Regions from separate parts of the Cronobacter malonaticus LMG 23826 genome, predicted to be linked through region 3. Evidence: predicted binding sites of a transcription regulator. Region 3 holds the regulator's gene; each other region holds the start of a gene.
What was found. The regulator Fur, encoded in region 3, represses iron uptake genes when iron is present. The targets are predictions, from matches to a motif close to ATAATAATGAGAACNACTATCAA.
Positions count from the first base shown of each region.

Region 1: a site for Fur is predicted at 1,198-1,220, ahead of AFK66_RS08675 (TonB-dependent siderophore receptor). Genes of this name have one in related genera too.
Region 2: a site for Fur is predicted at 1,134-1,156, ahead of AFK66_RS04925 (Nramp family divalent metal transporter). Genes of this name have one in related genera too.

Region 1 is NZ_CP013940.1:1,810,418-1,813,699, reverse strand. It holds gene AFK66_RS08685 (YciC family protein) at 1-445, shown strand, start outside; gene AFK66_RS08680 (septation protein A) at 497-1,033, shown strand; gene AFK66_RS08675 (TonB-dependent siderophore receptor) at 1,265-3,282, shown strand, end outside.
Region 2 is NZ_CP013940.1:1,064,026-1,067,307, reverse strand. It holds gene AFK66_RS04925 (Nramp family divalent metal transporter) at 1-1,093, opposite strand, end outside; gene AFK66_RS04920 (NupC/NupG family nucleoside CNT transporter) at 1,450-2,634, shown strand; gene AFK66_RS04915 (EAL domain-containing protein) at 2,677-3,282, opposite strand, start outside.
Region 3 is NZ_CP013940.1:2,831,188-2,834,469, reverse strand. It holds gene AFK66_RS13360 (beta-N-acetylhexosaminidase) at 1-109, shown strand, start outside; gene AFK66_RS13355 (helix-turn-helix domain-containing protein) at 165-776, opposite strand; gene fur (ferric iron uptake transcriptional regulator) at 1,098-1,550, opposite strand; gene fldA (flavodoxin FldA) at 1,840-2,370, opposite strand; gene ybfE (LexA regulated protein) at 2,532-2,813, opposite strand; gene ybfF (esterase) at 2,942-3,282, opposite strand, start outside.

The sequences.
Region 1 (3,282 bases), 1.0 Mb from region 3:
GCTGCTTCTCATTCAGGCGGTCTCCGCCGGGCAGAACATCAGCGCGCTGCGCGCCATCGGTGCCTCCGCCCCGCTGCTGCCGCGCCTGTTTATTCTGATCTTCCTGACCACCTTTCTGGTGCAGATGGGCATCCTGATGGTGGTGGTGCCGGGTGTGATCCTCGCGATTGTATTGTCGCTGGCACCGGTAATGATGGCGCAGGATAAAGCCGGGATTTTCGGCGCGATGCGTAACAGCATGCGTCTTGCGTGGCGCAATATGCGTCTCGTTGCGCCTGCGGTACTGCTGTGGCTGCTGGCCCGCGCCGCCCTGCTGCTGTTCGCGCCCGCGTTTGCCGCGCTGACGCCGCAAATCGGCGCGGTGGTCGCGGGAACGCTGAGCAACCTGCTGACTGCGCTGCTCCTTATTTATCTCTTCCGGTTGTATATGCTTATCCGGGAATAACCCTTCTGCCCGCGGCGGTGGTCGTTCGCGGGCCTTTTACGGAACCGATGTATGAAGCAGTTACTCGATTTTTTGCCGCTGATTGTCTTTTTTGTCGTCTATAAATTGCACGACATTTTCTGGGCGACAGCGGCGCTGATCGTCGCCACCGCGCTGGCGGTGATTTATAGCTGGTACAAATACCGCAAGGTCGAAAAAATGACCCTGGTGACCTTTGTGCTGGTCGCGGTGTTCGGCGGGCTGACTATCTATTTCCACAACGCGGAATTTATTAAGTGGAAAGTCACCATCATTTACGCCCTGTTCGCAGGCGCGCTGCTGATTGGCCAGTGGGTGATGAAAAAGCCGCTGATCCAGAGCATGCTCGGCAAAGAAATTACCCTGCCCGCGCATGCGTGGTCGCGTCTTAACATCGCCTGGGCGCTCTTTTTCATCTTCTGTGGCCTGCTGAATATTTACGTCGCGTTCTGGCTCCCGGAAGCGGTATGGATGAATTTTAAAGTGTTTGGCATCCCTGGCCTGACGCTGGTTTTCACCCTGCTGAGCGGTGTTTACATCTACCGCCATATGCCGCAGGAAGAGAAATAACCCCCTTCCGCTTTACTGAAAAACAACGCCCCGAGGTTAACGCCCGGGGCGTTTTTTTATGTGCCTTCCCCGCGACACGCCAGCTTTTGTAAGCCATTACAGTCACCTGCACAATGATGAAGCGATTGTGGAGAAATCATGGAGAATCCCGATTTTGTGTTGTAATGATAATTATTATCATTATCATGCGGACAGGTGATTACATTTCTACACATAATGGAATAATTGATAATGTTTGAAAAAAAGCATGGCATTCGCAGACCGCTTGCGCTGGCGGTAGCCTCTCTTCTCGGCAGCGGCGCTGGTGTGGTGCAGGCGGCGGAAATGAACGACGGCGACGTAATGGTGGTTCAGGCAACGGCCGAACAGGCGCTGAAACAGCAGCCCGGCGTCTCCATTATCACCGCTGATGACATCGAGAAAGACCCACCTGTGAATGACCTTTCAGACATTATTCGTAAAATGCCCGGTGTAAACCTGACCGGTAACAGCGCGAGCGGCAGCCGCGGCAACAACCGTCAGATTGACATTCGCGGTATGGGGCCGGAAAACACCTTAATCCTGGTCGATGGCGTCCCGGTCACTTCACGCAATTCCGTACGCTATAGCTGGCGCGGCGAGCGCGACACGCGTGGCGACACCAACTGGGTGCCGGCGGAAATGGTCGAGCGCATTGAAGTGCTGCGCGGCCCGGCGGCGGCGCGTTACGGCAGCGGGGCCGCGGGCGGCGTGGTGAATATCATCACTAAACGCCCCACCAATGACTGGCACGGCTCGTTGTCGCTTTTCACCAACCAGCCGGAAAACGACAAAGAAGGTGCCACCCGACGCGCAAACTTCAGCCTGAGCGGTCCGCTGGCGGGCGACGCGCTGACGATGCGCCTCTATGGCAATATCAATAAAACCGATGCCGACGATTACGACATCAATACCGCGCAGAACGGCTCTTACGCCGCCGGGCGCGAAGGCGTGCGTAACAAGGATATTAACAGCGTTATCTCCTGGAAAATTACGCCGGAGCAGATCCTGGATTTTGAATACGGCTACAGCCGCCAGGGCAATATTTACGCGGGCGACACGCAGAATAGCAACAGTAACGCCAGCCCTAACGGTCTTGTTCCGTCGCTATACGGCCACGAAACCAACCGGATGTATCGTCAGAGCTACGGTATTACCCACAACGGCATCTGGGACTGGGGTCAGTCAAAAACCGGTTTTTATTACGAAAAAACCAATAACACCCGACTTCAGGAAGGCACCACGGGCCGCGTTGAAGGGATGATCACCAACGAAAAATACAGCACCAGCCGCCTGGAAAACTATCGCGCCAGCAGCGAAATCAATGTACCGCTCCAGTTGCTGGTCGATCAGACCGTCACACTCGGTGCCGAATGGGATCGCGAGGAGCTTAACGATCCGGCTTCCATGCAGGCCACCAATGCCAGCGGCACGACCATTGGCGACATATCCGGTGATGCCGCGTCGCGCAGCAGCAAAAACAGTGCGACCATCGGCGCAGTCTGGTTCGAAGATAATATCGACGTGCTGCCCGGCACTGCCGTCATTCCGGGGCTGCGTTACGATCACCATAACCAGTTCGGTGGCAACTGGAGCCCGAGCCTGAACGTTTCTCAGGAGCTTGGCGATAACGTAAAACTGAAAGCCGGTATCGCGCGCGCTTTTAAAGCGCCGAATCTGTATCAGTCCAGTAAAGGTTATCTGCTTTCCACGCGCGGCAACGGTTGCCCGATTGGGGTGAGCGGCAGTTGCTATCTGCTCGGCAATGACGATCTGAAACCAGAAATCAGCATCAATAAAGAAATTGGACTGGAATACACCAAAGATGGCTTTGACGCCGGCCTGACCTGGTTCCGTAACGATTACCGTAACAAAATCGTCTCCGGCGATCGCGTGGTGGGCATCGCCTCTAACGGCAACAATATTTTGCGCTGGGAAAACGGTGGTAAAGCCGTGGTGGAAGGTTTTGAAGGCAACCTGACCATTCCGGTGGTGAAAGATGCGCTGAACTGGCGTACTAACGCCACATATATGATTAAGTCGGAGATGAAAAAGAACGGCAACCCGCTGTCGGTTATCCCGAAATATACCGTGAACACCATGCTGGACTGGCAGGTGACGGATAAGCTCTCGACTAACCTGAACTGGACCTTCTACGGCCGCCAGAAGCCGCGCCAGGCGGCGGAAATTCGTCTCGAAGACGGAGGCAATCTGTCCCGTAAAGAAGTCGG
Region 2 (3,282 bases), 1.8 Mb from region 3:
CCAGCGCCAGCGCGATACCAAAGCTCAGCAGCACCTGGCTCATCACCAGAATACGCGTCGGATCAAGGCCCATCAGAATGACAATAAACGACGGTGCCATGGTGACCGCGCGACGCACCCAGAGCGGAATGCTGAAGCGCACAAACCCCTGCATGACTACCTGTCCGGCCAGCGTGCCCACAACCGTAGAGGAAAGCCCCGCCGCCACCAGGCTTAAACCAAAAATGGTCGCCGCCGCGTGGCTCAGCAGCGGTTCGAGCGTCAGGTACGCCTGATCGAGCTCCGCCACTTTGGTGTGTCCGCTGAAGTGGAACGCCGCCGCGGCGGTCGCCATCATCGCCAGATTCACAAAACCGGCGATGGTCATGGCGATCGCCACGTCCCATTTGGTCGCCGAGTAGCGTTCTTTGCGAGAACCGTCATGCAGGTTTTGCGTGAGCGACGAATGCAGATAGATAACGTGCGGCATGATGGTCGCACCCAGCACGCCTGCGGCCAGGAACACCGCTTCGGATGTCGGCAGGTTTGGGATCAGCATCCCTTTACCGAGTTCCGCCAATTTCGGCTGCGAGAAGAAAAGCTCGACAATATACGCCGCCGCCACAAACAGCAGCAGCCCGCCGATCACTTTCTCCAGCGGCTTTTGCCCGCGCTTTTGCAGCATCAGGATCAGAAACGTGGCGATACCCGTCAGCACCGCGCCCTGCAGGAGCGAGACGCCGAGGATCAGCTTAAAGCCTATCGCCGCGCCGATAAATTCCGCGAGATCGGTCGCCATCGCGATGATCTCCGCCTGTACCCAGTAAAACCAGACGACCGGGCGCGGGTAATGATCGCGGATCTGCTCCGCCAGGTTTTTACCGGTGGCGATGCCAAGCTTGGCCGAGAGCACCTGAATCAGCATCGCCATCAGGTTCGCCCAGACGACGACCCATAACAATTGATAGCCGAAGCTCGCGCCTGCCTGAATGTTGGTCGCAAAGTTACCCGGATCGATATAGCCAATGGCAGCAATGAAAGCTGGCCCCATCAGCGCCAGCCTTAACTTCCGCGCTGTACGGCCACGATTTTGCTCAACGCGACTGTGGTTCATTCTCTGCCTCTGAAATATAGCCTTTGCTATGTTTCATGCTATCAAAATGAGAATGATTATCAAGTTCATTAAACCGGACAATCTTTGATGGCTCTGATAGCTGAAATCAATGAAAGGTGGGTTAAGATCGAGGAACACGCGGAAAACACTATGCCGTGCGGCCACGTATGTTAAAAGTGTAGCAGGGAAAGATAACCTTTCACTGCTTTACGCAACATAACATTTTTGTATGTTTGATCACTCTTTTGGCATTTGGTCACATGACGTAACTATAGTGTGTTGCAGATCTCGTTTTCTAATTGGTTGTTGCATAGAATGTGCACCGAAATTAAACCTGCCTCATATTTGGAGCAAATATGTCCCGCGTCCTTCATTTCGTTTTAGCGCTCGCCGTTGTAGCGCTGCTTGCTTTGCTGGTCAGCCACGACCGCAAAAAAATTCGTCTGCCTTATATTGGCCTGCTGCTGGTTATCGAAGTGCTGCTGGCCTGGTTCTTCCTTAATTCAAATATTGGCCTTGGCTTTGTTAAAGGCTTTGCCGATATGTTTGAAAAACTGCTCGGCTTTGCTAACGAAGGGACAAACTTTGTCTTCGGCAAAATGAACGATGAAGGTCTGGCCTTCTTCTTCCTGAAAGTGCTATGCCCTATCGTCTTTATCTCTGCGTTAATCGGTATTCTGCAACACATTCGCGTACTGCCGATTGTTATCCGGGCTATCGGTACGGTTCTCTCTAAAGTGAACGGTATGGGTAAACTGGAATCCTTTAACGCGGTAAGCTCGCTGATTCTGGGACAATCAGAAAACTTTATCGCCTATAAGGATATTCTCGGCAAGATGTCGCGCAACCGTATGTACACCATGGCCGCAACTGCGATGTCCACGGTGTCCATGTCTATCGTCGGCGCGTACATGACCATGCTGAAACCGCAGTACGTGGTGGCGGCGCTGATCCTGAACATGTTCAGTACCTTTATCGTCCTCTCCATCATCAACCCGTACCGCGTTGAAAATGAAGAAGATCTGCAGATGTCTAACCTGCATGAAGGTCAGAGCTTCTTCGAGATGCTGGGCGAGTACATTCTGGCAGGTTTCAAAGTGGCGATTATCGTGGCCGCGATGCTGATTGGCTTTATCGCGCTGATCTCCGGCCTGAACGCGCTGTTCGCCGCAGTGCTGGGCATCTCCTTCCAGGGCATTCTGGGTTACATCTTCTACCCGGTTGCCTGGGTGATGGGTGTGCCGGCTAACGAAGCGCTGCAGGTGGGCAGTATTATGGCGACCAAACTGGTCTCCAACGAATTCGTCGCGATGATGGATCTGCAGAAACTGGCGGGCACCATTTCTCCGCGCGCGGAAGGCATTCTGTCGGTGTTCCTGGTTTCCTTCGCAAACTTCTCGTCTATCGGCATTATCGCGGGCGCTATCAAAGGCCTGAACGAAGAGCAAGGCAACGTGGTCTCTCGTTTTGGCCTGAAGCTGGTGTACGGCTCTACGCTTGTGAGTGTGCTCTCCGCCTCTATCGCCGCACTCGTGCTGTAATCAAACACGACGCGTTAAAAACCGGGGCCAGCCCCGGTTTTTTTATGCCTCGTGCTCAAGCCGTTCTGGCCGCCCCGGCAGATAGCCCTGAATGTATTCCACCCCAAGCGCGAAGAGCAGATCGCGCTGCGCCGTGGTTTCAACGAATTCCGCCACTACCGTCAGCGAACGCGCCTTCGCCAGATCGCAAATCGACTTCACCACCAGCGCGTCAAAGGTATTACTCACCACGTTACGTATAAAACAGCCGTCGATTTTAATAATATCGGCCTGTAAATTTTTAAGCCGCTCGAAGTTGGCGTAGCCAGTGCCAAAATCATCAATAGCGATGCAAAATCCTCGCGCTTGTAACAGCGCGATGTTTTGCACCGTGTTTTCCGACCCGGAGAGCGCCTGCTCTTCCGTCACCTCCAGAATCACCGCGCTGACCGGCACCCGATAACGCTCGAACAACGCAATAGCCTGCTGGGCGATGCCCTGCTGTTCCAGCGTTAAGGGCATCAGGTTGACGGAAAAACGCGCCCCCGGGCGCGTTTGCGGGTGGGCATGCAGATACTTCAGGAGTTTCTCAAGCACCGGCATATCGAAACGGGCGCTGAGGTTGAATCGGGCAATCAGCGGGATAAATTTCGCGGGCATAATAAGCTC
Region 3 (3,282 bases):
GCAGCGCTACGACGATGCGAAGCCGCCACGCGTGACGGGTGCCGTGCAGGTCCGCAGCGTCAGCAGTGACGGTAAACGCTACAGCCGTGTTGATAACGTACAGCCGTAACGCAATAAAAAAGCCAGCCTGTGGGCTGGCTTTTTCATGTCGGGTGCCGTATGCCTTACAGCGACTCAGGCAGATGGTGAACCGCGACCAGTTTGCCTTTGCTTATCTCAATATTTTTCGCACCGCGCAACTGAGAAAGGGTTTTCATCACCATGCTGCGGGAAAGGTTGGTTTTTTTAACAATATAATCAGCCACGTTAATCCGGTTGCGCATGAACTCATCCATTGCCGCCAGACAATCGATATTTGCTTTAATCATGCTATAGCTGTTTCGCCCCATCATAATTTCTTCACGATAGCAAAGCATATTAATAATCCATGAGGACAAAATAAGCAGATGTAACTGACAGTGATTTTTTTCGATCTCCTGAATGAAATAATCAAAAGGAATTAACTGATAATGACATTCAGAATCCGCCTGTAATTTGGCGAATTGAGTTTTACCTAAATTCCTCGCCAGACCCAGCACCGACGGCGCACTGCTTTTTTCGATAAGCAGTCGATCGCTCTGGCGCATCAGAGAGAACTGACCGCCGCGAATGATGCAGATCTCCCCGTCCCGAAGCGGGATCAGCGTATTTTTTTCTGCACGAGACCAGTTGCCGTAGCTATTGAAAATATCCGCGATACGGTAAATCTCAGCAAGCGGTTTAGGGGGTAAGACCATGTTGGTTACCTTATATAAAATAAAATTAAATCGTTGCTGTATCTTAATGGATGGATTTTTATTGCTGCAATAAGGGGCAGGAGAGATAAAAGAAGAAACAGGGATAATCTGATGTCTAAACGATTGAGTGATAAAGATATTTATCTTTTCTGAATTTCGATTTAATAAAATATATGTGGTTTAATTAAGCATTGTGCGCTGTATTAAAATACCCTAACTTTTTAAGTTTATCTAAAAAAATACATTTCTGTTTTCGGTGCAGCGTTTTCAGGCAATAAAAAAGCCGACAAATGTCGGCCTGGATGATGCAATGTGCGAGTGTTATTTCCCGCCAGCCTCGTGGGCGTGTTCGTTTTCGCGGCAGTCGCCATCCGCGCAGTGACCGTACAGATAGAGACTGTGGTTGGTCAGGCGAATGCCATGGCGCGTGGCGATCTCACGCTGACGCGCTTCAATAGAGTCATCACTGAATTCGATCACTTTGCCGCAATCGAGGCAAATCAGGTGATCGTGATGATGCTGTTGCGTCAGCTCAAAAACGGATTTACCGCCTTCGAAGTTGTGACGAGTGACGATGCCGGCATCGTCGAACTGGTTAAGTACGCGATAGACCGTGGCAAGGCCAATCTCTTCACCCATGTCAATCAGACGCTTATAGAGGTCTTCCGCACTGACATGATGATTGACCGGTTCCTGCAGCACTTCGAGGATTTTTAATCGAGGAAGCGTGACTTTCAGGCCGGCTTTCTTTAATGCGGTATTGTTGTCAGTCATGCGGAATCTGTCCTGTTGCTTAACGACTCGCTCCGGAAGGGAGCGATACATCGGATACGCCGAAGATGAATGCGTCTCATTATAGAACTGACATGCCTAAATGAAAACCGCAAGCGTCCGGCAAAAAAGAGCTTAAAAATCGTGGGCCAGCCAGCGTTTTCACGTGGAGAGCCTGATAATTAAGAAAGCCATTGTACAGCGTAGTGAGGGAAAGTTAAAAATTTGTAGCAATTATTTTCATTGCTTTTATCTATCAAACGGCGCGGAACGGTGCCCGCGCCGCTTATCATCAGGCGTTGATGATTTCCTGCAGATGAAGCTCTTCGGAAACCTGTTTGACCCATTTTTCAACGCGCTCAGCGGTCAGTTCCGGCTGGCGATCTTCGTCAATCGCGAGACCAACGAAGTGATCGTCGTCCGCCAGACCTTTAGAGGCTTCAAAATGGTAGCCTTCGGTCGGCCAGTGGCCAACGATGGTCGCACCGCGCGGTTCGATAATGTCGCGAATGGTGCCCAGCGCGTCGCAGAAGTATTCTGCATAATCTTCCTGGTCGCCGCAGCCAAAGAGCGCTACCAGCTTGCCGTTGAAGTCAATTTCTTCGAGCGTCGGGAAGAAATCGTCCCAGTCGCACTGCGCTTCGCCGTAGTACCAGGTCGGGATGCCAAGCAGAAGAATATCGAACGCTTCCAGATCCTCTTTGCTGCTTTTAGCAATGTCATGCACTTCAGCAACGTCAGTCCCGAGCTGTTTCTGGATAATTTTTGCGATATTTTCGGTATTGCCGGTGTCGCTGCCGAAAAAGATGCCTACGATTGCCATAAGAAGAATAACCTCTTGAATCTAAATGTAATGGTGCTGGCATAACGCCCACAGATAGGGCAATCATAGCAGAACAGAAGAAGGTGCGGAAACGGTATCAGGCGCCGGGTGCACTCTCTGCTACATTGCCCCGTCCTTTTGGGTAAAATTCAGACCAGACCTTACTCCTGCAAGGCTTTCAGCTGCGCGAGCAGCATCGCTTCTATCAGCTCGCTGCGGCTGATATTGCGCGCCTGCGCGAGATGGTTCAGCGCGTCTACCGCATCGGCGTTCAGCTTCAGCTCCACGCGCTTAAGCCCGCGAACTTTGTCACGCTTAAGCTGGTTGCGCTTATTGATGCGCAGCTGTTCGTCGCGCGACAGCGGATTGGTTTTCGGTCTGCCCGGACGGCGTTCATCCGCGAAGAGATCGAGCGTTGTGCGGTCCGTTTGTTCTTTTGCCATGGTATGAGTATAGACAGGGGAAACAGGCTGCCGTGGCGTGGCCCGGCGGTATTTCAGCGCGCCATCATACATGAGGCAGCGAAGCGCGCCAACGCATCCGGCGCGCGAGGGCGCCGGTCGGTCTGTTTTTAATCAGTTTCCAGAAAGCGACGAATCGCGCGCAGCACCGCCTGCGGTTTTTCGGCATGCACCCAGTGGCCTGCGCCCGCAATCACATGCGCGCGGGCTTTGGGGAATTGTGAGAGCAGCGCCTCGCGGTGCGCCTCTTCCACATAAGGCGACGCACCGCCGCGAATAAACAGCGCCGGGCCGTGCCAGGCTGGCACCGTTTCCCAGCCGACAATATGCGAATACTGGTTCCACAGCACCGGCACGTTAAAGCGCCACTCGCCATCGACAAACGATTTCAGCAGAAACTGCACCACGCCTTCCTCAGCAATATGCTGGCGCATAATCTCCGCCGCCTGCT